3 regions of the Massilia sp. W12 genome follow, and region 1 is predicted to be linked to each of the others. Evidence: predicted binding sites of a transcription regulator. Region 1 holds the regulator's gene; each other region holds the start of a gene.
What was found. Region 1 encodes sigma-54, which starts transcription at its own class of promoters, with help from an activator protein. Its sites were predicted from a motif close to TGGCANGNAANCTGCTTT; they were not measured.
Positions count from the first base shown of each region.

Region 2: glnA (type I glutamate--ammonia ligase) is a predicted target of sigma-54. The motif match lies at 8,269-8,286, and genes of this name have one in related genera.
Region 3: V8J88_RS15650 (pilin) is a predicted target of sigma-54. The motif match lies at 5,350-5,367, and genes of this name have one in related genera.

Region 1 is NZ_CP147776.1:4,718,019-4,727,789, reverse strand. It holds gene V8J88_RS19210 (deoxyguanosinetriphosphate triphosphohydrolase) at 1-45, shown strand, start outside; gene V8J88_RS19205 (enoyl-CoA hydratase/isomerase family protein) at 53-1,138, opposite strand; gene raiA (ribosome-associated translation inhibitor RaiA) at 1,554-1,919, opposite strand; gene V8J88_RS19195 (RNA polymerase factor sigma-54) at 2,084-3,571, opposite strand; gene lptB (LPS export ABC transporter ATP-binding protein) at 3,593-4,348, opposite strand; gene lptA (lipopolysaccharide transport periplasmic protein LptA) at 4,345-4,893, opposite strand; gene lptC (LPS export ABC transporter periplasmic protein LptC) at 4,890-5,495, opposite strand; gene V8J88_RS19175 (HAD hydrolase family protein) at 5,503-6,045, opposite strand; gene V8J88_RS19170 (KpsF/GutQ family sugar-phosphate isomerase) at 6,045-7,064, opposite strand; gene V8J88_RS19165 (response regulator) at 7,181-9,771, opposite strand, start outside.
Region 2 is NZ_CP147776.1:2,258,413-2,268,183, reverse strand. It holds gene V8J88_RS09110 (cyclopropane-fatty-acyl-phospholipid synthase family protein) at 1-763, shown strand, start outside; gene V8J88_RS09105 (chalcone isomerase family protein) at 729-1,298, shown strand; gene V8J88_RS09100 (DUF3833 domain-containing protein) at 1,295-1,846, shown strand; gene V8J88_RS09095 (SDR family NAD(P)-dependent oxidoreductase) at 1,843-2,649, shown strand; gene V8J88_RS09090 (nuclear transport factor 2 family protein) at 2,646-3,104, shown strand; gene ntrC (nitrogen regulation protein NR(I)) at 3,121-4,593, opposite strand; gene glnL (nitrogen regulation protein NR(II)) at 4,652-5,764, opposite strand; gene V8J88_RS09075 (DUF4124 domain-containing protein) at 5,859-6,377, opposite strand; gene glnA (type I glutamate--ammonia ligase) at 6,757-8,172, opposite strand; gene V8J88_RS09065 (rhodanese-like domain-containing protein) at 8,599-9,042, shown strand; gene V8J88_RS09060 (hypothetical protein) at 9,348-9,771, shown strand, end outside.
Region 3 is NZ_CP147776.1:3,885,322-3,895,092, forward strand. It holds gene V8J88_RS15620 (nuclear transport factor 2 family protein) at 1-339, shown strand, start outside; gene V8J88_RS15625 (alpha/beta fold hydrolase) at 343-1,305, shown strand; gene V8J88_RS15630 (DUF2946 family protein) at 1,298-1,912, shown strand; gene V8J88_RS15635 (M48 family metalloprotease) at 1,903-3,513, opposite strand; gene moaC (cyclic pyranopterin monophosphate synthase MoaC) at 3,601-4,089, shown strand; gene V8J88_RS15645 (pilin) at 4,278-4,811, opposite strand; gene V8J88_RS15650 (pilin) at 4,833-5,300, opposite strand; gene V8J88_RS15655 (FHA domain-containing protein) at 5,577-6,146, opposite strand; gene V8J88_RS15660 (Stp1/IreP family PP2C-type Ser/Thr phosphatase) at 6,170-6,988, opposite strand; gene sucD (succinate--CoA ligase subunit alpha) at 7,222-8,106, opposite strand; gene sucC (ADP-forming succinate--CoA ligase subunit beta) at 8,127-9,296, opposite strand.

The DNA of each region.
Region 1 (9,771 bases):
GCCATGCGCGAACACCGCCGCCTGTTTGATATCAACGCCAGTTAAGCCGCATTCAGTCCAGATGGCGCAAGGGGTGTGCCCATTCCGGCCAGACAGGCGCAAACATCTCTTGCAGCTGCTGCTCTGTCACTTCCGCCAGGCTTGCGGGATGCCAGCGTGGCGCATTATCTTTATCGACCGCCAGCGCGCGCACCCCTTCAATCACTTCACCATGCTCGAAAGTGCGCCGCACCAGACTTCTTTCCATCCGCAGGCAATCCGCCACTGACATTTGCGCACCGCGCCGCAACGCTTCCAATGTGACAGACATCAGCAGGGGCGAGCGTTTTTGCATGCTGTCCAGGCTGGCTTGCGCGAAAGGAGCGGGATCCGCTGCGAGCGCGGCTTGGATCTGCGCCACGGATTCATGTGCGAAATGGCGGGCAATCAAATCAGCTTGTGGCGCGATGCGTGCGGGCGGCAATTCGGCGGCAAAGGGGGCGCAAAACGCTGCCGCGACTTGCGCTGCATCGGCTCCGGCGCTGGCGCACAAAGTATCTTGCAGCGCGCTGATGTGGCGGGCCGGCACGAAGCAGTCGGCCAGTCCGCACCAGATTGCGTCTGCGGCCCCAATCGCCTCGCCGCACAGCGCCAGCCAACGTCCGCTGAATTGCGGGCAGCGTGGCAGAAAGTATGTCCCGCCCACGTCGGGGAATAAGCCGATATTCACTTCCGGCATGGCGATCTTGCTGCGCTCAGTGACGATGCGCAGGCGCGCTTGCGGCCCGGCTTGCGCAATCCCCATGCCGCCGCCCATCACCACGCCATCCATTAAGGCGATATAGAGTTTGGGGTAGTGATGAATCAAATGATTCAGTGTGTATTCTTCGGTGAAAAAATCTTCCAGCAAGGCGCTGCCGCCTTGCGGTGTGAGCTTGCCCTTGTCATGGAAAAAGCGGATATCGCCGCCGGCGCACAGCGCTTTGTCGCTGCTGCTGCGCAGCAGTACGGCGCTAATTGCGGCGTCTGCGCGCCAGCTGGAAAGGATCTGGTGCAAGGCGCGCACCATTTCCAGTGAAAGCGAATTCAATGCCTTGGGGCGATCCAGCGTGATTACGCCGAATCCGCCGCGCACTTCGGTTTTTACATAGTCAGTCATCCTTGATTCCTCAGTTGAACAGGCCCTGGCGCCCAGTTTACCGGCTTTACAGCCAGGCGCAACGACGACGCAGCCTGCATGCAGGGCAATCGTATCAAGGTTCCGCCTGATGTCCGGCAGTTTCCGTTCTTGCATGAAGCAGGCAGGATAGCAAGCTGCTGACGGAGCAGCGCCAGCCAGCCGGATGCGCAAACGGCAATGCGTGTTACCGGCCTGCGCGCTAAAGAGAAGGTTTTGTCAAACAAGCCTGGCCGATTTCATGCGATGGCCCCGGGTTTGCATGTTGCCAGGGGGCGCAACAACGCCGGGGAATCGGGAAACATGTCAGCGGGCTGGTAGCACATTGTATGTGCGCGAGGCTGAAAATGCATGCGGGGCGCATAGCGCCCCGCCGGTGTGCGTCTGTTGGATGTGTTTATGCAGCTTCAGCTTCTTCAGCGTCGGCGCTGCTGCCTGACATGTATTTGATGGAAGTATGATTGTGATCTTGCACCTTGGTCTTGTGCTTCAATACCTGACGGTCGAGTTTGTCCAGCAGGGTGTCAATGGCTGCATACAAATCTTCTGACACGCTTTCCACATAAATGGACTTGCCGCTGACCCGTAACGTTACTTCAGCCTTTTGCCTTTTCGATTTTTCGCTTAGCTTATCCACGCTCAGAATCACCGATATGTCGATCACTTGATCAAAATGGCGTTTGATTCTTTCCAGCTTGTTTTCAACGAAAGCGCGAATGGCGGGGGTCACTTCGAGATGATGTCCACTGATGGTGAGGTTCATACAGACTCCTATTGTGATGTTGCCTGTCATGCATATGCTTGCGGTTTTGGCGTTTTCAAGAGCCGCCTGCATCATTCAGACAACCGGATACTACTGCTGCTACGTGAAGGCTGCACTTCCTGTGCGCGGTGGAGTCAGGCCCGGGGAACCGGAGGATGAAGCCGCTACAGGCTTTTGCGCAGCGCCACTGCCGGGATTTTCAGAGCTTCACGGTATTTGGCCACAGTGCGACGTGCGACCACCATACCCTGTTCACCCAGCATATCTGCAAGTTTGCTGTCAGAAAGGGGATTTTTGGGATCTTCTGCTCCTATCAGTTGCTTGATCAGTGCGCGTATCGCCGTTGATGACGCTTCGCCCCCCGCTTCAGTGGCGACATGGCTGCCAAAGAAGTATTTCAACTCAAACATGCCGTGCGGGGTCAGCATATATTTTTGAGTCGTCACACGCGAGATTGTGCTCTCGTGTAATCCTAGTGTATCAGCAATTTCACGTAACACAAGGGGGCGCATCGCAACTGCGCCATGGGCGAAAAAGTTGCGTTGCCGCTCCACGATTGCTTGCGCCACGCGGAGGATGGTTTCATAGCGCTGACGCATATTTTTGATCAGCCATTTCGCCTCCTGCAGTTGGTTGCTCAAGCCGCCATCGCCCTTGTTTTGCTTCAACATCGAGGCGTACAGCGCATTCACGCGCAAGCGCGGCATCACGTCCGGATTCAAGCTCACGCTCCAGCCGTTGCGGTTGCGTTTGACGATCACATCCGGCGCCACATGGTCTTTATCGGAAGCGCCAAAAGCGGCGCCCGGATGGGGTTGGCACAGACGGATCAGGGCTTGCGCTTCGCGCAAATCCTCGTCGTCGCAGTCCATGGCTTTTTTCAGCCTGGTGTAGTCGCGCGCCGCCAGCAGCGGCAAATGCTGCTCGACGATTTGCAGCGCATGGCGGCGCGTCACCATTGGCGCTTTTGGCAATTGGCGGATTTGCAGCGCCAGGCATTCAGACAGATTGCGCGCGCCAACGCCGGGCGGGTCAAAGCTTTGCAGCAGTTTTAAACTGGTCTGCAATTCCTCCAATTCAATTTCCAATTCAGCCGGCAGACTTTCCAGCAAGGCTTCCAGGCTCTCTTCAAGATAGCCATTCTCATCTAAGCTGTCTATCAGGAATTCAAGCAGGGCGCGGTCGCGTTGGGTGCGGGCAGTGACGCGCATTTGTTCCAGCAAATGGTCGCGCAGGCTGTTGCTGGCGTCTTCCAGCTGCGGGCGCATATCTTCATCGTCCGCCGAGCGCGCGCCCGGCGCATCTTCAAAACTCAAGCTGTCTTGCAGCATGCCATCGCCATCATGCTCGAAGCTGTTTTCTTCGCTGTTGCCGGCTTCTGCAGTTGCCGGCGCTTCCGCTTCGGGGGCCGGATTTTCTGAAGGCATGCCGGCCTCACTCGCCGGGCTGTTGCTGATGGCGCCGTCGGCTAACAAGCGCACGGAATGATCGAGCGGATCATCGGTGCGCTCCAGCATGGGGTTTTCCGACAACATCTGCGCCAATTCCTGCTGCAATTCAAGCGTGGAGAGTTGCAACAGGCGGATCGACTGTTGCAATTGCGGCGTCAGCGCCAGATGTTGCGAGGTGCGAAGTTGCAGCGACTGTTTCATGGCGGTCCTGAAATGCTGTGCTTACATGCGGAAGTGTTCCCCCAGATACACGCGGCGTACCGATTCATCCGCAATGATATCTTGTGGTCTGCCGCTGGCCATCACGGAACCCTGGTTGATGATATATGCGCGGTCGCAGATGCCCAGGGTTTCACGCACATTATGGTCGGTGATCAAGACGCCGATGCCGCGTTCTTTTAAAAAACGCACAATGCGCTGAATTTCGATCACAGCGATCGGATCCACCCCGGCAAACGGTTCATCCAGCAGCACAAAGCGCGGATCGGTGGCTAAGGCGCGCGCGATTTCCACCCGCCGCCGCTCGCCGCCTGAGAGGGACAGCGCTTGATTTTCGCGCAGCCGCTCAATTTGCAAATCGGCCAGCAGTTGATTGAGTTTGTCATCAATTTGCTGCGTACTCAAAGGACGGCCTTGCGGGCGTTGCAGTTCCAGCACGGCGCGGATATTGTCTTCCACACTGAGCTTGCGAAACACCGAGGCTTCCTGCGGCAGATAGGACAGGCCGCGCACGGCGCGCTGGTGAATCGGCATGCGTGTGATGTCGGCGCCGTCCAATTCAATATTCCCGGCGTCCGCCGGCACCAGGCCGACGATCATATAAAACGAGGTGGTTTTGCCGGCCCCGTTCGGCCCCAGCAAACCAATCACTTCGCCGCTCTCAACTTGCAGCGCGACGTCATGCACCACCATGCGCTTGCCATATGATTTTTGCAGGCCGCGCACTTGCAATTTACTGTTGTTGCGTTGTTCTGTCATTTTGTGTCCTGATCCGGCTTGCGCGGTTGAATCACCGTGGTGATGCGGTTGTCCTGTCCCGCCGTTGCCGGGCCGTTTTGCACTTGGAATGTCTCGCGCACACTGTCATACACAATCGTGGCGCCGGAAATTTCTTCCAGCACTTGATTGCCCTGCAGACGCCGGACCCGTGCGCGCGTATGAAATTTCACCAGTTCGCTTTTGCTGTCGTATTCAATGCGATCGGCGGCTCCTTCGACCCACTGATCCAGCCCCTCGCGCTTTTGACGGTAGCTGGCCGTTTTGCCGGCCCCGCCATGCAATTCGAGAAATTGAAAGCCGGCGGCATCCTGATTCAAGGTCATGCGTTCGGCTTTCATCTGCAAACTGCCGCGCGTAAGGTGGACGTTGCCGCTGAAGCTGTTGATTTGCTTCACATCGTCAAACCACATGCGCGCAGCCTGTACTTCGGTGGGCTTGTTGCGATCGGCTTTTTCCGCCGCCGCCGGCGCGGCGGCAAGCAGCGCAAGCAGGGCGGGCAAGCAGGGCAGGGTGCGCCGCATCATTTGGCGCTTCCTTTGATTGCCGGCGCGAAACTGGCGCGCACTTGTTGCTGCAGGCTGAACTGGCCTTTGGCGTTGTCCACCAGCATGCCCTTGCCATGCAACTGTGATTTGCCGCTGAGAATTTGCACCTGATCATCGGTTTGCATCTGGTCGTCATCCGGCAGCATCCATAAGCTGGGGCTGCGCATGGTCCAGCCTTCGCTGCGCGCATCGGCGCTGCGCACCAATTCCACTTCCCCTTGCAACAGCACGCGATTATTCTGGTGTTCGATCAAGGCTTGACGGGCTTGCACCCGCAGCGGGCTTTGCGCGGGATTGAAGCTCAAGACCTGGACTTGCTGCACATCGGATTTGTCATTCAGCGGGCGGTGCGTCAGCAATTTGCCGGACATGATGTCTTTCGGCTTGCCATCCTGACTCAGGCGCACCACATGAAAGTTTTCGACAAAATAATCCGGGTCATTCGATTTGTTGGCCTCAGCCGCCGCCGGCGCGCCCTGGCGCAGCACGTCCAGCAGCCAATAACTGGACAGCGTAATCACTGCGGCGAGCGTCAGCAAGGCAATCAGGCGGAAACGGTCATGGCTGGCGGAGTCGCTCATGCTGGCCTCAAGCGTTGAATAATTCGGCCAGGCTGCGCCCGCGCGCAAACAGCAGCAATTCGCACACTTCGCGCGCCGCGCCAGCGCCGCCGCCGGCCTGGCTGACATAGTGCGCCATCTGTTGCGCTTCGATCCGGCCATTGGCCACGCTGGCGGCGAAGCCGACCCGGCGCAACAGCGGCAGGTCGATCACATCATCGCCCAGATAGCCGCAGACTTGCGGCGACAGATTCAATTCCGCCAGCAGATCGGCGAAGGCGATCTGTTTTTGCTGCGCACCCTGATAGACATGGGAAATGCCGAGATCATGCGCGCGTTTCGCGGTCAGCGGGGACAGGCGTGCGCTGATAATCGCGGTGCGGATGCCAAACTCTGGCAAATGCTTGATTGCCAGTCCGTCGTGCACATTGAAACGTTTGACCTGCTCGCCCAATTCGCCGTAATACAGGCCGCCGTCGGTGAGCACGCCATCGACATCGAAAATCATCAATTCAACTTGCGCGGCGCGCGCCAGCAGCGGCGCCGGCAGGGTAGAGAAATCGACATGCATCAAATCACCTTGGCGCGGGTCAGATCGTGGATATGCAGCGCGCCCAGCAATTCATCGCCGCGCGCCACCAGTAATTGATTGATACGGAATTCTTCCATCATCGCCACCGCATCCACCGCCAGCCGTTCGGGTTCGATGCAGCGCGGTTTGGTTTGCATCACATCGGCGATATTGATTTGCTGGAAGTCGCGCGCCTGTTCAATCAAGCGGCGCAAATCGCCATCGGTGAAGATGCCGCGCAAGCGGCCCGCCTCATCCACCACGGCAGTCATGGCCATGCCTTTGCGCGTGATTTCCAGCAGAGCTTGCGAAAGCGTGGCGCTGACGGGCACGCGCGGCACCTGCTCGCCGCTGCGCATCACATCGCGCACATGGGTCAAGAGCCGCCGCCCCAAGGCGCCGCCGGGGTGGGAGCGGGCAAAATCTTCCGCGCGAAAGCCGCGCGCATCCAGCAGCGCCACCGCCAGCGCGTCGCTCAAGGCCAGGGTGGCGGTGGTGCTGGCGGTTGGCGCCAGATTCAGCGGACAGGCTTCTTTTTCCACTGAAACATCGAGATGCGCATCAGCCAATAACGCCAGTTGCGAGCGCGGATTGCCGGTCATGGCGATTAATTTGGCGCCGCTGCGTTTGACAATCGGAATAATCGATAGCAGTTCGCCGGTTTCGCCGGAATTTGAAATCGCGATTAACACATCTTGCGCCGTGACCATGCCCAGATCGCCATGCGCGGCTTCCGCCGGATGAACAAAAAAGGCCGGGGTGCCGGTGGACGCCATGGTGGCCGCCATTTTGCGTCCGATATGGCCGGATTTGCCGATGCCGGACACCACGGCGCGGCCTTTGCATTGCAAAAGCAAATCCAGGGCATGCAGAAATTGCCGCGCATTGTCACTGCCATCCGCCAGGCGTGCGCGCAACGCGAGGACGGCCTCGGCTTCAATGCTCAGGGTGTCGCGCGCCAATGCCAGCGCGGCTTGTTGCGCCGCTGCGGGCGTCTGTTGTGAAAATGTTGATGTCATGCCAATAGTATAATCCTGGGAAGCGCAGTTTGGCCAAGCAAAAAGCTTGCCGGAAAACAGCCCGGCGCAGCGTCATTTTAACCTGTCGCGTTTGCGCATGCGTTTTCTGATGCGCTTCAGGAAGCCAGCAGCTGGCGCGCCAGTTCAAAATCAAATTGACGCAGCGCTGCGCCGAGCTGCGCCAGTTTGTCCGGCGCCAGCAGGGTGGCCAGCGCGCTTTCCCCGGATTCAAAGCAATACACCGCGTCAGCGCGGTCTTCCTGCAGTAATTCACGCAACTCTTGCAGCACTTGCGCAGCCGGCGGCTGCTTGCCGGCGGGGCGCGCGCTGGCTGCCGCGCGTGTGCTGAAATATTGCGCCAGTCCTTGCAAAACTTCCTGCAAAGCCTGCTCCAGTGCGGGCAGGAGCGGCTCGACCGGCTGTTCATGCTGGCACTGCATTTCCACCTGCTCGGCCAGCGATTGCACTTGCTGCGCGCCGATATTCGCCGCCACCCCGCGCAAGGTGTGCGCGCGGCGCAGCGCATCGGCGCGTCGCCCTTCCTGTAATGCTTTGCGGATTTCGCTCAAGGCATGTTCTTGCGAATGCGTGAAGCGCTCCAATAATTGCAGGTAAAAGTGGCGGTTGCCGGCCACATGCTGCAAACCCTTGTCCAGCGCAATGCCGGGCAGCCGGGCCGGCAATGTGCTTTCCGGCGCGCTGGCGGCTGGCGTCGCCGCAGGCGGCGGCGGGCTTGGTCTGGCTTCTGATGGCCCCAGCCAGCGCGACAGGGTATGGTATAAATCTTCAGGATTGACCGGTTTGGTCAGATAGTCTTGCATGCCTTGCGCCAGCGAGCGCTGACGGATGTCTTGCAGCGCATGCGCGGTCATCGCAATCACCGGCAATTGGTCAAACCGCTCTTCGCGCCGGATCGCCATGGTCGCTTCATGCCCATCCATATCCGGCATTTGCAAGTCCATCAACACCAAGTCATAGCGTTGCTGCGCGCTTTGCAGGCGTTGCAAGACTTCGCGCCCGGTCTGCGCGACTTCGACCGCAATCCCTGCCAAGCCCAGCAATTCGATCACGATTTGCTGATTGATTTCATTATCTTCCGCCAGCAATACGCGCCGTCCCGGATAATACGGTGTGGCGCTGCGCAAGGGCGCAGCGGTGCTTTGCTGCTGACCGAACAGCGGCAACACCACTTCCACCAGATGCGCCGGATTCAGCGGTTTGCATAAAAAACCGGACACGCCGCATTGCTCGGCCTGGTGGTGCACTTCTTCACGATCATAGGCCGTGACCAGCACAAACATCGGTACGTTTTGCGCGCTGCGGCGGATCTGCCGGATTAAACTCAAGCCGTCCAGATCCGGCATTTGCAAATCGCTTAACACCAGGGTGAAGGGACGCCCCTGTTGTTCTGCCGCCAGCACAGCGGCCAGCGCCGCCTGGCCATTTGCGGCCTGCTCAATTTGCACCGGCCAGCCATGCATGGCGTCGATCAAAATCGCGCGCGCCAGCGCACTGTCATCCACCACCAGCACGCGCGCATCTTGCAAACGCGCCGGATAGCAGGGCTGCGGGGCGCGCTGTTCCGCCAGCGGCAATTCAATTTCAAAACTGAAACAGGCCCCGGCCCCGGGGGCGCTTTCGACACGGATCTGGCCGCCCATCAGTTGCACCAGATGTTGGGAAATCGATAAACCCAGGCCGGTGCCGCCATATTTGCGGGTGGTGGAATCATCCGCCTGAGAAAAAGGAATGAACAGGCGCGCTTGCTGTTCCGCATTCATGCCGATGCCGCTATCGCGCACCGCAAAATGCAGGCGCACCGCAGCTTGGCTGTGCGCCAGCAATTGACAGCGCAAAGAGATTTCGCCGCGTTCAGTGAATTTGATCGCATTGTTCAGCAAATTGATTAAGATCTGTCCCAGGCGCAAAGGGTCGCCAAACAGCGCGCGCGGCACATCAGGCGGCAGATGGATCAGATATTCGAGCTGTTTCTCGACCGCTTTGCCGCGCGTCACCGCCGCCACATTCGCCACCACCTCCTCCAGCGAGAAGGCGACCCGCTCCAGATCAATCCGGCCCGCTTCGACTTTGGAAAAATCCAGAATGTCATTGATGATGCCCAGCAGCGACAGCGCGGCGCGCTGGATTTTGCTGATGTAATCTTTTTGCTTGGGATTGAGTTCAGAGCCGAGCGCCAGATGGGCCAGCCCGATGATCGCATTCATCGGGGTGCGGATCTCATGACTCATATTGGCCAGAAAATTCGATTTGGCGCGCGCCGAATCTTCCGCTTTTTGCCGTGCGAATTGTTCCGCCTGCACCTGGTGCTGAATATTGAGCGCATGCAGGCGCGTGACGTTGGCGTCATTCAGCGATTGCGCTTGCAAACGGTTGAAATCGACATAGGCGGTGAACGCTTCTTCCCAGCGTTTGAGCGCGGCGTAAGACTGGGCCAATTCAAAGCGCGCCTGAATCTGAATGAAAATATCCTGGCAGGCGTTGAAATAGGGTTCGTAGGCTTGCATGCGCTCAATCGCCTGGGCGAACTGGCCTTCACGCCGCAGTAAAGCGCCGTGCGCCCACCCCAGCGCCAGCATGCAGTCATGGTAGCCGGCCAGTTCGCCGGCCTGGCGCGCATCCCACAGATGGCTTTCGCAGCGCTGCACATATTGATGCGCCAGCACCCATTCGCCCTGTTCGGCGAACA
Region 2 (9,771 bases), 2.5 Mb from region 1:
TCAAAGCTGGACTTATTCCAGCGCTTTATTCGGCGGCGATTATACGCTCGATCTGGCGCAAGCCCAGGCGCAAAAATATCAGCGCATCATTGATGTGCTGCAATTAAAAGCCGGCATGCAGGTGTTGGAAATCGGTTGCGGTTGGGGTGGTTTTGCCGAATATGCCGGCAAACAGGGGATTGCGGTGCATGGCATTACGATTTCACAAGCGCAACTCGGTTTTGCCCAGGCGCGTATTGCACGCGCCGGTTTGCAAGATCTGGTGAAATTGGAATTATGCGATTACCGTGATTTGCGCGGGCAATATGCGGCGGTGGTCTCAATCGAAATGTTTGAAGCGGTCGGTGAAAAATATTGGCCGCAGTATTTTGATGTGCTCAAACAACGCCTCTTGCCCGGCGCGCGCGCGCTGGTGCAAAGCATCACGATTGAGCACGCGCGCTTTGCCAGTTATCGCGCCAGCGCGGACTTTATTCAGGAATACATTTTCCCCGGCGGCATGTTGCCCAGCCCGGAAGAATTCAAACGTCAGGCGCAATTGCGCGGTCTGCAACAAAAAGAGTGTTTTGCTTTTGGCCGGGATTATGCCGAAACCTTGCGCCGCTGGCGCCAGTCGTTTCATGCTGCGCGTGAACAGGTGCTGGGTATGGGCTTTGATCAGGCATTTTTACAAATCTGGGATTTATATCTGGTGTATTGCGAAACCGGATTTGATGAGGAGCGCACCGATGTTTGCCACTTTCTGCTGGAAAAACCAGCCTAAGTATTTTCTCTGTCTGGCGCTGTGTTTTTTGATGAGCGCGCCGGCTTTGGCCTGGCGGCATGAATTGCCGCAGGCGAAATTATTAGGCAGCGGTGAATTCCGCTGGTTTGGTTTGCGGATTTATGAAGCCAGGCTGTATGCGGCGCACGCGCCGTTTGATCCTGCGCGTTCTTTTGCGCTGGAATTGACCTATCAGCGCAACATCAGCAAAGAGCGTTTTGTGCAAGCCAGTCTGGATGAAATGCGCCGCATTTTCGGCGCCAGCTTGCAAGCTTATGATATGGCGCGCTGGCAGAGCTGGATGGAGCAGGCGTTTGCCGATGTCAGCCCGGGCATGCAATTAACCGGGGTGTTTGTGCCGGGTTTCGGCTGCCGCTTTTATTTACAGAACGCCTTGCGCGCTGAAATTGCCGACCCGGTGTTTGCGCAACATTTTTTCGCCATTTGGCTGCATGAAAACAGCCGCGATCAAGCCTTGCGCCGGCAGCTGCTGGGCAGCGCAAGCCAGGCGCCTGAGCAGGGGAGAATGAAATGAGTCAACACTTGATGGGGTTGCGCCTGCGCGGCTGGCTGCTGCTTTGCCTGTGTCTGGCCTTGATCAGCTGCAGCCATGATGACGCCTTGCGCTACCGCGAACGCGGGCCGGCGTTTGATGTGGCGCAGTTTTTCACCGGCAAGGTGCAAGCCTGGGGCATATTTCAAGCGCGCGATGGGCATGCGGAGCGCCGTTTTTCAGTCATGATTGACGGCAGTATGCAAGATGGCATCCTGGTGCTTGATGAGCAGTTTGTGTTTGACGACGGCAAGCGTGAGCAGCGCGTCTGGCGCTTGCGTCAGCAAGCCGACGGCAGTTGGCGCGGCACGGCGGGCGATGTGGAAGGCGAGGCGGTAGGCGTGGTGAGCGGCCCTGCCCTGCACTGGCGCTACACCCTGCTGCTGCCATATCGCGGCAGCAGCATCGCCATGCAGATGGATGATTGGATGTTTATGCTGGATGCGCAACATGTGATGAACCGCACCAGCATGCGCAAATTTGGTCTGGAAATGGGCCAGGTGACGCTGTTTTTCAGGAAACTGTCATGAAAACGGCGCTCTTTCGCTGGCCCTGGTGGCGGCCTTTGAACACGCCGATCACGGATTGGCGCGGCAAACGCGTCTGGCTTTTGGGCGCTTCCAGCGGCATCGGCGCGGCCTTGGCGCAGGAATTATTGGCGCGCGGCGCGAAAGTCGCGCTGTCGGCGCGCAATGCGCAGGCGCTGCAAGAGCTGGCCGCGCGCTGGCCGCAACAGGCGCTGGCGCTGCCGTTTGATGTGGCCGGGGGCGATTGGGTGGCAGCGCGTGAAGAATTGGCGAAGACCTTTGGCGGCCTGGACTTGGTGGTGTTTAATGCGGCGCAATATGCGCCTGAGCGCAGCTGGGAGTTGGATGCGGGGCGCGCGGCGCATACTTTGCAGGTGAATTTGACCAGCGTCTATCAAGGCTTGTCGGCGATCTTGCCGCTGCTGCTGGCGCAGGGTCAGGGCGGCGTGGCCCTGGTCGCCAGCGTGGCCGGTTATGTCGGTTTGCCGCAAGCCAGCGTATATGGCCCGGGCAAGGCGGCGCTGATTAATCTGGCGGAGATTTTGTACAATGATTTGCACCGGCGCGGCCTGGATGTGTATTTAATCAATCCCGGTTTTGTGAAAACCGCGCTGACAGATAAAAACGATTTTCCCATGCCCTGTTTGCAAACCCCGCAACAAGCCGCGCTGGCGATTTTGCAGGGTTTTGCGCATGGCGCTTTTGAAATCCATTTCCCGCGCCGCTTTTCGACTGTGGTGAAATGTTTGCGCCTGTTGCCGTGGCGCTGGCGTTTTGCTTTATTTGCGCGCTTGATGAAAGTATGACGATGCAGGCTCCCCCGTTTGTGATTGGCGCGCCGCACCCGGTGCATGCCGTGGCGCAGTGGTATCAGGAGTTAAGCCCGCACAGCCTGGGCCGGCTCAGCGCTTTGTATGCGGCAGAGGCGCGTTTCAAAGATCCGTTTAATGATGTCAAGGGTCTGGCTGCGATTGAACAGATTTTCCGCCATATGTATGCCAGCACTGAGCGCCCGCATTTTGTGATGTTGCAGGCGTTTGGCGCCGGCGATCAGGGTTTTGTGCGCTGGGAATTTTACTTTCACGCCAAGCGGCGCGATTGGCGCATAGAAGGCTGCACCTATTTCACCTTTGATGCACAGGGCAAAGTATCCCTGCATCGTGATTATTGGGATGTGGCGGAGGAATTTTGGCAAAAGATCCCGCTGATCGGCGGCCTGGTGCGGTGGCTGCGGCGGCGTTTTCAAACGCCGCCGGCCTGACGCAGATCACGCGGTATCACTCATCGCGCGCGCCGGCAATCCCCAATTCCTGAATTTTACGGGTGATGGTGTTGCGCCCGATGCCTAAGCGCACGGCAGCGTCATTTTTGCGGCCATGGGTGTGTTTCAAGGCCATTTTGATGACGGATGATTCAAACTGGCGCGCTAACACATCCATCACATTCGCCTCGCTGTTTTGCAACATGCGGGTGGCTTGCGCCTCCAGCAATTGCAACCAGCTGACCAGCTGCGCTTCGCTCACGGCCTCTGCCGGCGTCAGGTGGTGATTCTGGCTGTGGCTTGCGGCAGGCGGGGGCGGCGGCGTTTCGCTGGCCTGCTCTTGCAATAATTCCGCCGGCAAGTCTGACACTTCGACCGTCTGCGCCGGCGCCATCACGGTGATCCAGTTGCACAGATTTTGCAATTGCCGCACATTGCCGGGGAATTCCAGATTGCACAGGAATTGCATCGCCGCTTCGCTCAGGCGCTTGGCTTCGCCGCCCAGCTGGCGCGCGGATTGCTGCAAGAAAAAGCGCGTCAGTAATGGAATATCTTCGCGCCGCTCGCGCAAAGGCGGCAGACGCAGGCGGATCACGTTTAGGCGGTGGAACAGGTCTTCGCGGAACTGCCCTTCTTTGACGCGCGCTTCCAGATGTTGATGGGTGGCGGTGATCACCCGCACATTCGCTTTGAGCGGCTGATGCCCGCCGACGCGGTAAAAATGCCCGTCTGAGAGCACGCGCAGCAAGCGGGTTTGCAAATCAAACGGCATATCGCCGATTTCATCTAAAAACAGGGTGCCGCCTTCGGCTTGCTCAAAGCGCCCGCGCCGCGTGGCTTGCGCACCGGTGAAGGCGCCGCGCTCATGGCCGAATAATTCCGATTCCAGTAAATCTTTGGGAATCGCGGCAGTGTTCAAGGCGATAAACGGTTGCGCGGCGCGCGGGCTGTGTTTGTGCAACGCGCGCGCCACCAATTCCTTGCCGCTGCCGGACTCGCCGGTAATCAAGACGGTGACATTGGATTGCGATAAACGGCCAATCGCACGAAACACTTCCTGCATCGCCGGGGCCTGGCCCAGGATCTCGGGCGTTTCCATGCTGCCGCTTTCGACCTCGGTCTCGCGCAAACTCTCATCGAGCGCGCGGCGGATCAATTCGACCGCTTTATCGACATCAAACGGTTTGGCCAGATACTCGAAAGCGCCGCGCTGAAACGCCGCGACTGCGGAATCCAGATCGGAAAAGGCGGTCATGATGATCACCGGCAAACCGGGGAATTTTTCTTTCACCAGTTGCAACAGCTCAAGGCCGGAGGGGCCGGGCATGCGGATGTCCGAGACCAGCACTTGCGGGGTTTCGTCGCGCAAGGCGGCAATCGCATCGCGCGCGCTGGAAAAACTGCGGGTGGCGAGGTTTTCGCGCGCCAGCGCTTTTTCCAGCACCCAGCGGATCGACTGATCGTCATCGACTATCCAAATTGGTTTCATCTCATTCTCTTTCGTATTTTGCAAAGTCGCAGACGCCTGTATTGAAGGCAGATGCGCCTCACGGCAGCGGAATCAGAATGCGGAAGTCGGTTCTGCCCGGTTCACTTTCGCATTCAATGCTGCCCTGATGCTGCTGCACAAAAGTTTGCGCCAATGTCAGGCCCAAACCACTGCCGCCTTCACGTCCGGAAACCAGGGGGAAGAACATCCGGTCGCGGATGTGCTCCGGAATCCCGGGGCCGTTATCGATGATATGCAAATCCAATGCCAGCTTGTAGCGTTGCTTGGCCAGCGTGACCTGGCGCGCCACCCGGGTCTTGAAAATCAGCACGCCCTCCCCTTGCGCAATGCGCTCGGACAGCGCTTGCGCGCCATTGTGGGCGATGTTTAAAACGGTTTGAATCAATTGTTCCTGGTCGCCGCGAAATTCAGGAATCGAGAGATCGTAATCGCGTTTAATTTCAAGACCAAAAGGAAATTCCGCCAGAATCAGGCTGCGCACCCGCTCGCACACTTCATGGATATTCACATCGCCCACAATATGCGGGCGTTTGTGCGGAGCCAGCAGGCGATCAACCAGGGTTTGCAGGCGGTCGGCTTCTTTGATGATGACCTGGGTGTATTCGCGCAGCTCTTTGAGTTGGCGCTCGGGCAATTCGAGTTCCAGCAATTGCGCCGCGCCACGGATGCCGCCCAGGGGATTTTTGATTTCATGCGCCAGATTGCGGATCAGCTCTTTATTCGCCTGACTCTGGTCAAGCATACGCTCTTCGCGGTCCTGGCGGATTTGCTGCACATTTTCACGCAACTCAATCAACACCGGGGTCTGGCTGTCTTGCGCGGTGACGGTGACATGCACATGCAAGGCCGCTTTGCCCTGGCGCAGCAGGGTGAAATCCTGGCGCATATCGGCAAACAGCTGCAAGCGCGCCTGGCGGCAGATCTCTTCCAACTGCGCGCCATTGGCGAACAATTCGGGCAGACTGAGCTGGCGCAAGACGCGCGCTGAACTCTCCAACATATCTTCTGCCGCCGGATTGGCGTAACAGATTTTGCCGTCTTCCCCCAGGGCCAACACTGCCAGCGCGAGTAATTCCAGTCCGGCAAAGCGTTGCTGCAATTCGCCTGACAGCGCTTTGGCGCTGTTTGCGGCGGAAATTTTCTTTTGCATCTGGCTCTCTTTCAAGTGCTGCATACAGGCTGTTGCGCCTGCTGTCTGCAAAAAAAAGGGCCGCTTGCGCGACCCTTTTGCGCCATGCGCGAACTCACTTCAAATTGGCGATCTCGCGTTTCAAGGCTTCCACATTCTTTTCGGTGCGGCTGATGTCATCCCGCATTTTCTGCACCCGCTCCTGATACTTGGCGAAGTTGGCTTCATCGCCGCGCCGCTCCGGGTTGCCGCCGTTGAATTCGCGCTTGAGATCGGCCAGCTTTTTCTCTTCGGCGTTTAATTCTTCCTGGAAAATCTGGCGGCTGTCGGTGTCGCGCTTTTTCTGGGTGGCGCTGTCCACTTTGGGGAAATCACTCGGGGTGCTGGCGCTTGCACCATCTTTGCCTGTTTTCGCTGCACCATCTTTGGGCGCCACGCGCGCTTTTGGTGCATTGACAGTGGTGATGGTTGGCAACTCGACTTTCTTACAGCCCTTGGTGATGCCCGTGTTCTTGTATTCCTTTTGTCCTTGTTCATTGATGCACAGATACACATCCTGTCCATCTTGCGCCAAAGCCGGATTGCAGAACCATGCCTGCAACATCAAAGGGAGGGTGAGGAAAATTTTTTTCATGACAATCTTTTCGCAAAAACACAGTCACGCCAGTGTAAGCGATGTCAGCGCTGCATGACACCGGCTTGCGCTGCTCTGGGGCAAATATGCAACAAGCACACAGGTCAGCTGCCTGGCGGGGCCGCTTTGGAAGTCCGGCGCCGGCTGCGCGGGACGAAAAAAAGGCGGGAAGGCCCAAGCCCTGCCCGCCAACCACAAAACACCTCAAAACAACTGGCGCTTACCCCTAAACACCAGCTGTCGGGCCACGGCAAAAAACACCGTGGGTGCTACAGTACTACAAACTGCGCGCTGCAACAGTGTGGAATTGTTACAGCGCATTACCGCTTAACGCCTTGGCGCGGGCTGCCCCCTTTGCTTGCAGCCCGCAGCCGCTGGATTACAGCGAGTAATACATGTCGAACTCAGCCGGATGCGTGGTCATGCGGATGCGCTGCACGTCCTGCATCTTGAGTTCAATATAAGCGTCGATCATGGAATTGGAGAACACGCCGCCACGGGTCAGGAATTCGCGATCTTTGTCCAGCGCTTCCAGCGCTTGTTCCAGCGAAGAGCAGACGGTCGGGATCAGCGCATCTTCTTCCGGCGGCAGGTGGTACAGATCCTTGGTGGCCGGGTCGCCCGGATGGATCTTGTTTTGCACCCCGTCCAGGCCCGCCATCAGCAGCGCGGCGAAGCACAGATACGGATTGGCCAGAGGGTCCGGGAAGCGCGCTTCAACGCGGCGGGCTTTCGGATTGGCGACGTGCGGAATACGGATCGAAGCCGAACGGTTGCGCGCCGAGTAAGCCAGCTTGACCGGGGCTTCATAGCCCGGCACCAGACGCTTGTAGGAATTGGTGCCCGGATTGGTGATCGCATTCAGTGCGCGCGCATGTTTGATGATGCCGCCGATATAGTACAACGCGAATTCAGACAGGCCGGCATAGCCGTCGCCAGCGAACAGATTCTTGCCGTCTTTCCACACCGATTGGTGCACATGCATGCCGGAACCATTGTCGCCGACGATGGGCTTGGGCATGAAAGTGGCGGTTTTGCCATAGTTGTGGGCGACGTTCCAGATCACATATTTCAGATTCTGCGTCCAGTCAGCGCGCTCGACCAGGGTGGAGAACTTGGTGCCGATTTCATTTTGACCGGCGCCGGCCACTTCATGGTGATGCACTTCAACCGGGATGCCCAGGGCTTCCAGAATCTGGCACATTTCCGAGCGCATATCGTGGAAGGAATCGACCGGCGGCACTGGGAAATAGCCGCCCTTGACGGCGGGACGGTGGCCCGGGTTGCCGCCTTCCGGATCGGCATCGGTGGACCAGGACGCTTCGGCGGAATCGACTTTGACGAAGCAGCCGGACATATCGATTTTCCAGCGCACGCTGTCAAAGATGAAGAATTCGGGTTCCGGGCCAAAATAGGCGGTGTCGCCCAGGCCGGAGGATTTCAGATAGGCTTCAGCGCGCTTGGCGATGGAGCGCGGATCGCGGTCATAGCCTTTGCCATCGCCCGGTTCGATCACATCACACTGCATAAACAGCGTGGTTTCTTCCATGAAGGGGTCGATGTTGGCGGTGTTCGGGTCCGGCAGCAAAATCATGTCGGAGGCTTCGATGCCTTTCCAGCCGGCAATCGAAGAACCGTCAAACGCATGGCCGGATTCAAATTTGTCGATATCGAAAGCAGAGATGGGCACGGTCACATGCTGTTCTTTGCCGCGTGTGTCAGCAAAGCGGAAATCAACAAACTTGACTTCATTATCCTTTGCCATCTTCAATACTTCTGCGGGTGTCATTGCCATGCGAAATCTCCTGTCTGAGTGGGTGAAGCGGGGGCTTTATGCAAGCCGCCCGGCGGGGCCGCATCATTATGCAGCTTAGCCCGGATGCTGTCTCATTAAGCAGATTCCGTGCCACCTTTTGCGATTTGCGCTCAAGCTTGGTTCAAACCGCAGATTGCCGCGCAATTCAGCCGTTTTACCGCTTTTCCTTTTGCCATCCAATCCCGGCTTGCGGTTTTGGCCGAATTTTATTTGGCCAGCCAAACTGGTGCGCCATCATTGCCGGCGCGCACCGCAAGCGTGCGCAAAAGCCACAACGCACCAATCAAGTGCAAACAAGGCTCTAAATTGGTGATTTGCACATATTTGGTGCAATCCATTTCTGTGCAGAGCCACCCTGCCCTTGCAATGCTGCTACACTGGATTATTTTGTCGCAGGAGAAAAAAATGCACCCGCTGTTGCAACAAGCCATGCGCGCCGATCTGCCTTTTGCCGGCGAACTCAGCCCGGCTGATGCTTTTACCCTGATGCTGGAAGATGCTGCAGTGTTGATGATTGATGTGCGCACCGACGCCGAGCGCGCCTGGGTCGGCAAACCTGATCTGCCGCCCTCGCGCATGCATGCGATTGAATGGAACCGCTGGCCGGGCGGGGTGCGCAACCCGGATTTTCTGACGCAATTGCAAAGCGTGGCCAAGCCGGAACAGGCGCTGCTGTTTTTATGCCGCTCCGGGGTGCGCTCGCGCCAGGCTGCGGAAGCTGCGCGCAATGCCGGGTTTATGCTTTGCTTTGATATTTTGCAAGGCTTTGAAGGCGATAAAGACAGCGCCGGGCATCGCAAAACGCTGGGCGGCTGGTGTGTGGCGGGCCTGCCGTGGGTGGGCGCCTGAAGCGCAAACACCTGCTTTGCGCTTTTTCCGCCGGCTTCAAAGCCGGTTTCAAAGTCTGAGCGCACAAAACAAGCGCAAGACAAACATCAGCATGCAAATCAACCCGGCGCAGTGCTCATGGCATGGTAAGGCCAGCGTCGCCAGCCAGGGCGCACCACCTGTCAAGCTTTACAGCTTGTGTGTCATTTTGCAACTGCAAAAAGTGACTTGATGCACTTTTATGTCATATTCCCCAAGTCCCGCCGCAAGCCATTGCGCACGGGGCGCGTGCACACCCCGAACCCGTGTCGCCACAATTGGAGAATATGATGATGCCAGGCGCTGATCCAGATCCGTACAGCTCACTGATTAATCAAATCTTGAGCGCTATGCTGCCGCAGTTGAATCAAGATATCGGACCGCAAATCCGCCAGGCCGGGTGGGACCCGAGCGGAAATCTGGTCAGCGGCAGTCAGGATTTCGGCATTGGCACGCTGCATTACTCTTTAGGCGGGCTGAGCGGCCTGTCCAGCTTGCAGCTGAATTCTCTGAGCGTGAGCGCGCTGGATGCGAGCAACCCCGGCTATTTGACTGGAACCATGAATTTTGCCGGCAGCTTCTCCAGCAATATCAGCGCAACCGTGGGCGCTGATTTTAAAATCTGGTTTGTTGATCCCTCTGTCAGCATCGCGCTGACGCTCAAATCCTGTTCTATTTCCGGCTCCATGAATTTTCACGCGGATATCGGGG
Region 3 (9,771 bases), 830 kb from region 1:
GACATCATTCTGTGCATCCATCCCGGCGATGGCCGCCTGCTCGGCCGCGCTGAGATCCGCGACTCGTTTGGCGCGATTTTCGCGTATGGCAGAAGACATCTGGTGCCGCGCGAGGCGCATGTGCAAAACCTGGGCGATGTGGTGATCCACAACCTGACCGAGGATTTTTCCGGCGCCACGATTGAAGATGCGGAAATGGCGATGCGCGCCACCAATGTGTACCGCCGCAGCGAACACGGCTGGCGTATGGTGTTGCGCCAGGTTTCTTTGCAAGCGCTGGATTTGCTGGATGACGCCGACCCGCACTGGTCTGTGCCGTTCGCCCCCGGCATTCATTAAACCATGACGCAGGAAAGTCGCTATCGCGCGCCCTGGTGGCAGCCCGGTGGTCACTTACAAACCATCTTGCCGGCGCTGTTTGGCGCCAAACCGGATGTGACTTATCGCCGGGAACGCTGGACGACGCCGGATCAGGATTTTATCGACGTGGATTTTGTCGATGGCAGCGCACCCGGCAGTCCCCTGCTGGTGTTGTTTCACGGCCTGGAAGGCAGTTCCAACAGCCATTACGCGCGCGCCCTGATGCATGCGGCGGCGCAAGCCGGCTGGCATGGCGCGGTGCCGCACTTTCGCGCCTGTTCCGGCGAAATGAACCACGCCCCGCGCTTTTACCATTCCGGCGACGCCCAGGAAATCAATTGGATTTTGCAGCGCATGCGCACGCGCCACAGCGGCCCTTTGCTGGCTTGCGGCGTTTCGCTGGGCGGGAATGCCTTATTACGCTGGCTGGGCGAGTCGCAGCACAGCGCCACTTTTGTCAGTGCCGCATGCGCTGTCTCCGCCCCGCTGGATTTGGCGCGCGGCGGCGCAGCCCTGTCGCGCGGCGTGAATCTGATTTACACCAAAACTTTTTTACGCACCCTCAAGCCGAAATGCCTGCGCAAGCTGGAACAATTCCCCGGCCTGTTCGCGCGCGAGCAATTATTGGCGGCGAAAAATCTATATGAATTCGATAATGTGGTGACCGCACCCTTGCATGGCTATCGCGACACCGATGATTATTGGCATCGCGCCAGCGCGCGTCATATTTTGGGCGATATCACTGTCCCCACCCTGGTGTTAAACGCACGCAATGATCCTTTCCTGCCCGGCTGTTTTTTGCCGACGCAAGCCGCCGCCAGCGTGTTGCTGGAATATCCCGCGCAAGGCGGGCATGTCGGTTTTGCCTGCGGCGCGCCGCCCGGGCGTCTGGACTGGCTGCCACAACGCGTATTGGCTTTTTTAAAGGGACATGTGAATGGATGAGATTGTGCTGCAGGCAATGGCCAAATGGCCGAATGTGCCGCACTGCTATGGCTGGCTGTTACTGGATGCGCGCGGCCAATGGCGTATGCGCGACGCCGCCGCCCAAGCTGCCGGCAGCGCAGGCGATGTGATCCGTCACCCGTCTTTACAAGCATTCATTAATCGCAATTATTTAAGCGATGCGCAGGGGCGCTGGTATTTTCAAAACGGCCCGCAACGGGTGTATGTGAATCTGCCTGCCGCACCATATATTTTGCATTGCACGCCGCAAGGATGGCATGACCATACGGGACAGGCATGGGGCGCAGCCGAAACGATTTGGCTGACCCCGGAAGGCAATCTGCTGGTGCAATCCGCTGGCCGCCTGGCTTGGTGCGACGACCGTGATTTGCCGCAATTATTCGCCGCCTGCCGTTTGCATGGGCATGAAGTGGATGAGGCAGACTGGCTCGCCCTGCTGACAGCCGAACACCCTGCTCTGCCGGTATTGGATATGTCGCTTCTGTGGGAAGGAGGAAGCGGCGCGTGCCGCTTGCAGCGCCTGCCGCAAGCGGATATTGCGGCGCACTTTGGCTTTTGCCGTACGCCGCAAGCGGATCAATGTTGATGCCGGCGCGCCTGCTCCAGCGCTGATGGCTGCGCCTGCGCGCCTTTTTCCCCGCGCAAGCTGCGTTCTTTATTCTGCTCTCTCAAATCCGCCTGAAATTGGCGCAGACGCGCATCAATCAGCGCATGATCATAGAAATTGCCATCGCCGGCGCGGCGCGCCAATTCCATTTGCTCAATCGCCGCCTGCAGACTGCCGCGTAAGGCGTATGACTCGCCCAGGGACATATGCTGCAAAGCAAGCTTGCCCTGGCGCGCATAGGTCGCCGCCAATTGCTCGTGCAGCACCGGCTCTTGCCGATACAATTGGATCTGATCGCGCAAAAACAGCACGGCCGTATCCAGCTTGCCGGCATGCCGCAACGCTTGCGCGTATTGCAGCGCCAAGCCGCGTGAAAAGGGAAATTGCTGATGTGCTGTCTGCGTCAGAATAATCGCTTGCCGCAAGCCGGCTTCATCCTGCGCCTGCGCCATTGCCAATTCGTTCGCCAGATGCGCCAGCACAGGATGTTGATACTGTCCCAGCTTACGTCCCAAAGCAGCTTCTTCCGCCGCTTGCGAAGCCTGCTGGGCCAGACGCAGCGCTTTGCCAGCCTGCACATACTGTCCCTGTCGCAGCGCAATCAAGGCTAAACCATAATGCCCTGCGGCGCTCTGCTGACGGCTTTGGGTTTCCAACTGGGATTGAAAAACGATGCGCGCCTGATCCCAACCGCTATTGGTATCGTCTTGCAGTATGCGCGCACGCGCGCGGATCAGATGAAATTCCAGACTGTCGGCTCTTTGCCGGTAGCGCAACTCGCGGTTGCGCGCTTCAATATCTGCGATCCGCTCGGTGGTCAGCGGATGGCTGCGCATATACGCCGGCGTGTTATCGGTATAGGCGCGGGTGGCGTTTTGCATGCGCTTGAAAAAAGCCACCATGCCGGAGGTGTCAAAACCGGCTTCCTGCAATAGCTGAAAACCGAGGCGGTCGGCTTCGCGTTCGGCATCGCGCGAAAAACTCATTTGCCGTTGCAAAGCCAGGGTCTCGCCACCAGCCATAATGCCAAGCGACGCATCCGGATTGCTGCGCGCCGCCAACACCGCCAACACCATCGCCGCCAGAGGAATCAAGGCATCCTGTTTTTGTTGTCCCAGCATACGCGCAATATGGCGTTGCGCCACATGCCCGATTTCATGTGACAGAACGGAGGCCAATTCCGATTCATTTTGCGCAGCCAGCAAGAGGCCGGAATGCACGCCGATAAAACCGCCCGGCAAAGCAAACGCATTCAACATCGGATCGCGCACGCCAAAGAAGAAGAAATCAAACCCGGCTTCCCCGCGCGCATCAGGCCGCACTGTCAGCAAATCATTGCCGAAGCGATTCAGATATTCCAGCAAGGGCGCATCTTCCAGATAGTCGCGGTCACGCCGGATATCGCGCATCACTTCCTCGCCCAAGCGCCGCTCCGCCTGTGGCGATAAATCCTGCCTGCCGGATACGCCCAATTCAGGCAGATTGGCGCCGCTGCCTGCCTGCGCCAGAATAGCGGGCGCGGTGATTCCGGCTGACAATAAGAAACCCGCGCAGATTTTTTTCACAGCATTGGCCATCATCACAGTCCATTTTCAGTATGCAGACGATGTTATGATAACCCCCTGCCCGATTTTTCCTCAGGTTTACATTTGCAACAGGATTTTACGATGAGCGAGCCGACCTCTCCGCTGACCCATTTTGATGCCGCAGGACAAGCCCATATGGTGGATATTGGCGCCAAATCAGATTCCCGCCGCATCGCCCTGGCTGCCGGCGAGATCAGGATGCAGGCTGAAACGCTGCAATTGGTGGCGCAAGGCAATGCCGCGAAAGGGGACGTGCTCGGAATTGCACGCATCGCCGGGATTATGGCCGCTAAACGCACAGCGGACTTGATCCCGCTCTGCCACCCCTTGGCCTTAACCCGCGTAGCGCTGGAATTCAGCCTGGATCATACACAGTCGCTGATCCGCTGTGAGGCGCGCGCCGAAACCACAGGCAAAACCGGGGTTGAGATGGAAGCATTGACCGCCGTGCAAATCGCCCTGTTGACAATCTACGATATGTGCAAAGCGGCTGATAAAAAAATGGTGATGGGAAATATACGTGTCTTGGAAAAACAGGGTGGAAAATCTGGCGATTGGAAATTTGAATGATGCAAAACCACATTCGATTTAAAAGAATTTTGCAAAGGTAAATCCCTCATCTCAGCGATAGCGCATCAAAATTCAATAAACCCCACTGGATCTGGAGCAACAGACTCAAACAAGCTGAGCGGCGTTAACTTCTCTCAAGCCAAGCCCGATCAGTTTGAACATTACCACAAATTATCCAGCCAAAACTCTTAATTGTTGTTTTTCGTGATTTGCAAATACACTGCAGGGTTTTCGCTCTCGACTATATCTGTCGTATTGCGCCAAATCATTGCTGTACTGTTATCACTTACTGTAGGCATCATTGTTATTTTTTTACCGCCGATGTGCAAGCCAATATCGGCAGCTAATGTCAGCTCAATCACACCATTTTTAATAGTTGCAGCACTGGCTTCCCTGGTAGGTGTGAATACGCCAATACCATTAGTCCCAGCATCACATCCTGTTAAAATATTGCCATGTTCATGAGAGCAAAGTGCGATTGCGTTTTTAAGAGATGCTACAGAACTGATAGCATTTGCAACTTTTGCCTTCATGACATAGTCCTGATAGGCCGGAATGGCAACTGCCGCTAAGACCCCGATGATCGCGACCACAATCATTAACTCAATGAGGGTAAAGCCTGATGCAGCTTGATATCGTTTGACCATGATCCACTCCCTGCCAATACCACTACTTGCCGCTCTTCCTACAAAAAAGACCGCCGAAGCGGTCTTTTTTGTCATTCACAACATCATCCATCAGGATTATTTGTTGTTCTTGGTCAGCATAGCGATTGCAGCAGCGTTGTCAGCAATAGTAGTGGTGGTCTTCCAGTCGATCGAGCTGCCGCCATCAGCCGGCAGAGTCGGGGCCAATGTGATTTCCTTGCCATCCACGCCCTTACCGATACCAGTGCCCAAAGTCATAACAATCTTGCCATCAGTGGTGGTTGCGCTGGCCACTTCTTTAGTTGCGGTAAAGGTCGGAACACCGCTAGAGCCACCGTCACAGTTGTCTAAGACGTTCCCATTTTCTTGGGCGCACACACCGACTGCAGTTTTAATGGCTGCAACCGAGCCCAGCGCATTACCCAGCTTAGCTTTGATGGTGTAGTCTTGATATGCAGGCAGAGCAACTGCAGCCAGGATACCGATAATGGCAACCACGATCATCAATTCGATCAGGGTGAAGCCTTTTTGGGATGCGCGTTGGATAGCTTTGATGGATTTCATTTTTTTCTCCTTGGGTTAGGTGTGAAACAGTATTTGTCACACCTTAGCTATAGCAAATGGCGTGCCAGCTCTTTTTCCAGGATTTTGATGAGGATTTTTTCAGGACAAGGCATTTTTCTGCCGTTTTTTGTCGCCAAGATCCGGCTTGATTGACATTTTTTGTCAGAAAGGCCAAAAATTGGCAAAAATCAGGCTAAAAATTGCATTGAGGGAACATTTAATGCACATAAAATATGCAAATATGCAAATATGCAATCCTAACGCCATCAGGAAAACTCATGCCCAAATAAAAGCCATTTCAGTTCCGGCAAACATGATCAGATCGCCATTTTGCAGCGGCTTGGCCTCACGACCAACATGATTTCCGTTAAGAAATAAATTTTTATCACCTTCAATGTGCGCCAACAAGTATTGATGCGCGGATCTGGTGATCGCCGCCACTTGACCTGGACGCCCCAATGTTGTCAATTGCTTATTCAGAATCAGCACCCGGCCTGCGTTGGCGCCATTGAGCACCTTCACCATCGCAGCTTGGGCCAAAGGCTTGGCTTGCGGCTTGCTTTCAGAAAAATACTCAATTCTGTATTTGGCCAACTCAATCACATCACGATCTTGCAGAAAATGGCGCTTGATAGGCTGCCCATTAACCAGTGTGCCATTGGTGCTGTTCAAATCTTCCAGGATCACATCTTTGGGGCCGCTGAGAATCTGCGCATGCTCTGCGCTGATGGCGCGGTTATCAATCACCACGTCATTTTTCGGATGCCGGCCGATCTTCAATTTTTCTTTGTTGATCGTCACTTCCTGCAACACTGCACCATTATGTGAAATGATGATTTTGGCCATGCTAACCCCTATCAAGCCTTTACTCAGCATACCCAGCGCTCGACATGCCCATTGCCTGGATCCTGCACCGCGCCTTCCGCCTGGCAAACCAGCGCCACCGAGATATTATCCCGCCCGCCGGTCGCATTTGCATGATCGACCAACATCTGGCACAACGCTTGCGGATCATCTGCGTTTTGCAGTAAATCATCCCTGATTTCAAGCGGCAGCAACATATCAGACAATCCGTCGGAACATAATAAATACACATCGCCAACCACACTCGCCGTCTCATACACATCCACCAGCACATCCGGCTCCACGCCCAAGGCGCGTGTGATGACGTTTTTATTCATCGAAAAATGCGCCTCTTCCGCAGAGATCACGCCTGCATCGATCTGCTCTTGCAGAACTGAGTGATCGCTCGTCAGCTGCTGCAAACTTCCCGTCCGCAAGCGATAAGCGCGCGAATCGCCGACATGCACGATAGTCACCATATTATGATGGAACAAGGCAAGGGTCAGCGTGGTGCCCATGCCATAGCATTCCGGCCGCTCACTGGCGGCGCTGAAAATTGCCAGATTGGCCAGCCGAACGCCATCAACCAGGCGCTGCCGCAATAGCGGCGCCGCATCCGGCCAGGGAATCGACAATAGCTGTCCCAGTTGATTGCCAACCGCTTCCATCAACACAGAAACTGCAATCGCACTGGCGACCTCGCCGGCATTATGTCCGCCCATGCCATCGGCCAAAATCACCAGCCCAGCGCTGCCATCCGGCAGATATTGCACGGCAATATTATCTTCATTGTGCGAACGCACCATGCCGGGGTCGGTGATTGCATAAAATTCAAGCTTACTCATCTGGGTGCGCCTTCGCGTTCAGTTCAGCCGGAAATAGCTGTTGCCGCATCTTTATCAGCTTGATCATCCACTTCCATTACACGTCATTACATATGGGCAAATACAAAATAAATGGGGGAGCTTGCGCTCCCCCATCATAAACAAAAGCTGCCTGCAGCGGCAGTTTTTTGTGCAAAATTGCTGGCTGGACGTGACAGAACTGGTGCAATGTCACCAGTCTGCCAAGCAGATGATCAACCCAGCGCAGCTTTCAACAGGCGTCCCATTTCAGACGGATTGCGGGTAACCGTGATGCCGCATGCTTCCATAATTTCCAATTTGGCTTGCGCTGTGTCAGCGCCGCCGGAAATCAAGGCGCCGGCATGCCCCATGCGCTTACCAGGAGGCGCGGTGACGCCGGCGATAAAGCCAACCACCGGTTTTTTCATATTATCGCGGATCCAGTAGGATGCATTGGCTTCATCCGGGCCGCCAATTTCACCAATCATGATCACAGCATCGGTATCCGGATCTTCATTGAACATGCGCATCACGTCGATGTGCTTCAAACCATTGATCGGATCGCCGCCAATCCCGACTGCGCTGGACTGCCCCAAGCCCAAAGCGGTCAGCTGCGCCACCGCCTCATAGGTCAGCGTGCCGGAACGCGACACCACGCCAATGCGGCCCTTTTTGTGGATATGGCCAGGCATGATGCCAATCTTGATTTCATCCGGAGTAATCAAACCCGGACAATTCGGCCCGAGCAGCAAGGTTTTGCTGCCGGCCTTGGCCATTTTGTCTTTGACCATCATCATATCGCGCACAGGAATGCCTTCGGTGATGCAAACCACCAGATCCAGCTCAGCCTGCACAGCTTCCCAAATCGCATCCGCAGCGCCAGCCGGCGGCACATAGATCACGGAAACATTGGCGCCGGTCGCTTCTTTGGCTTGCTGCACATTGGCGTAAATCGGAATGCCTTCAAAATCCTCGCCGGCTTTTTTCGGATTCACACCGGCTACGAAACAATTTTTCCCGTTCGCATAGTCGCGGCACATACGGGTGTGGAATTGCCCGGTCTTGCCGGTAATGCCCTGGGTAATGACTTTGGTATCTTTATTGATCAGGATAGACATGGTATTTCCTTATTCCGTTCTCAGGCCTGGCCGTTAGCGGCAGCCACCACTTTTTGCGCAGCTTCTTCCATGGTGTCAGCGGCGATGATGGGCAGACCGGAGTCAGCCAACATCTTCTTGCCCAGATCTTCATTGGTGCCCTTCATGCGCACTACCAGCGGCACATTCAGAGAAACGGCGCGGGATGCGGCTATCACGCCCTCCGCAATCACATCGCAACGCATAATGCCGCCGAAAATATTCACCAGAATCGCCTTCAAGCCCGGATTCTTCAGCATGATCTTGAACGCTTCCGTCACTTTCTCGGTGGTGGCGCCGCCGCCCACATCGAGGAAGTTGGCCGGTTCGCCGCCAAACAGCTTGATAGTATCCATGGTCGCCATGGCCAGCCCGGCGCCGTTCACCAGACAGCCGATATTGCCATCCAGCGAAATGTAAGCCAGATCAAAACGGGAAGCTTCAATTTCCGCAGGGTCTTCTTCATCCAAGTCGCGATAAGCAACGATTTCAGGATGACGGAACAGCGCATTGGAATCAAAATTGAATTTGGCGTCCAGAGCAATCACTTGGCCTGCGCCGGTCAAAATCATCGGGTTGATTTCCGCCAGTGATGCGTCAGTTTCCATGAAAGCCTGGTACAGACCTTTGAACTGTTGCACCGCATCCGCCACGGAGGCGTCAGGCACACCGATTTTGCGCGCGATATCCGCCGCATCCGCGTCTTGCAAGCCCTGGCCTGGATCAATCGCCAGTTTGTGAATCAGTTCAGGATGCTTTTCCGCCACTTCTTCAATGTCCATCCCGCCTTCGCTGGACGCCATCAAAACCACGCGCTGGCTGACACGATCGGTGACCATGCTGACATACAGTTCTTTCTTAATGTCTGCGCCTTCTTCGATCAACAGGCGGCGCACTTTTTGCCCCTGCGCTCCGGTTTGATGGGTAATCAGTTGCATCCCCATGATCTGCTGCGCGTACTCTTGCACTTGCTCCAGAGATTTGGCCACTTTCACGCCACCGCCCTTGCCACGGCCACCGGCGTGAATCTGGGCCTTGACCACCCAGACCGGGCCGCCAAGTTGCTGCGCAGCTGCGGCCACTTCGTCCAGCGACAAACAGGCAATGCCGCGCGGCACAGTCACCCCGAATTTGCGCAAGATTTCTTTGCCTTGATACTCATGGATCTTCATGCGATCTTTCCTTCACTTTTTGAAATTGAACATTGCTTCTTGCTGCGTTCCTTATCGCCCGTTTATCAGCCAATAGCCAAGTGAGGCGCCAAACTGAGCCTCTCCTCTGCTGACATAACGCTTCTCACTTACGCCGATTTCCCCCGATGCTGTCAAAACAGCACGCCCCCGTGCACAGGCCAAACAGATTTCCACGCACTTCTCTTAAGAGCACGGATTGCATCATCAGAATGCATTCCAACATGTGCGCATCAGTGCGCAAGCGTGCAGTAAAGGCGTTAATCGCGTATATGAAATGATGGAAAAAGGCGCGAACTGTGACAGTTCGGCAACGTATGCGTGCCGAAACTGAAGGCAAAGCCGACAGCTGCAAAGCAGCCATCTGCCTGAATATTGTTGCTGTAAATGGCTTCATGTCCGCTTTTTGTCGGCCACTGTGCGCCCTGATCTTAGTCTGCAGTTCCAAAACAGATTC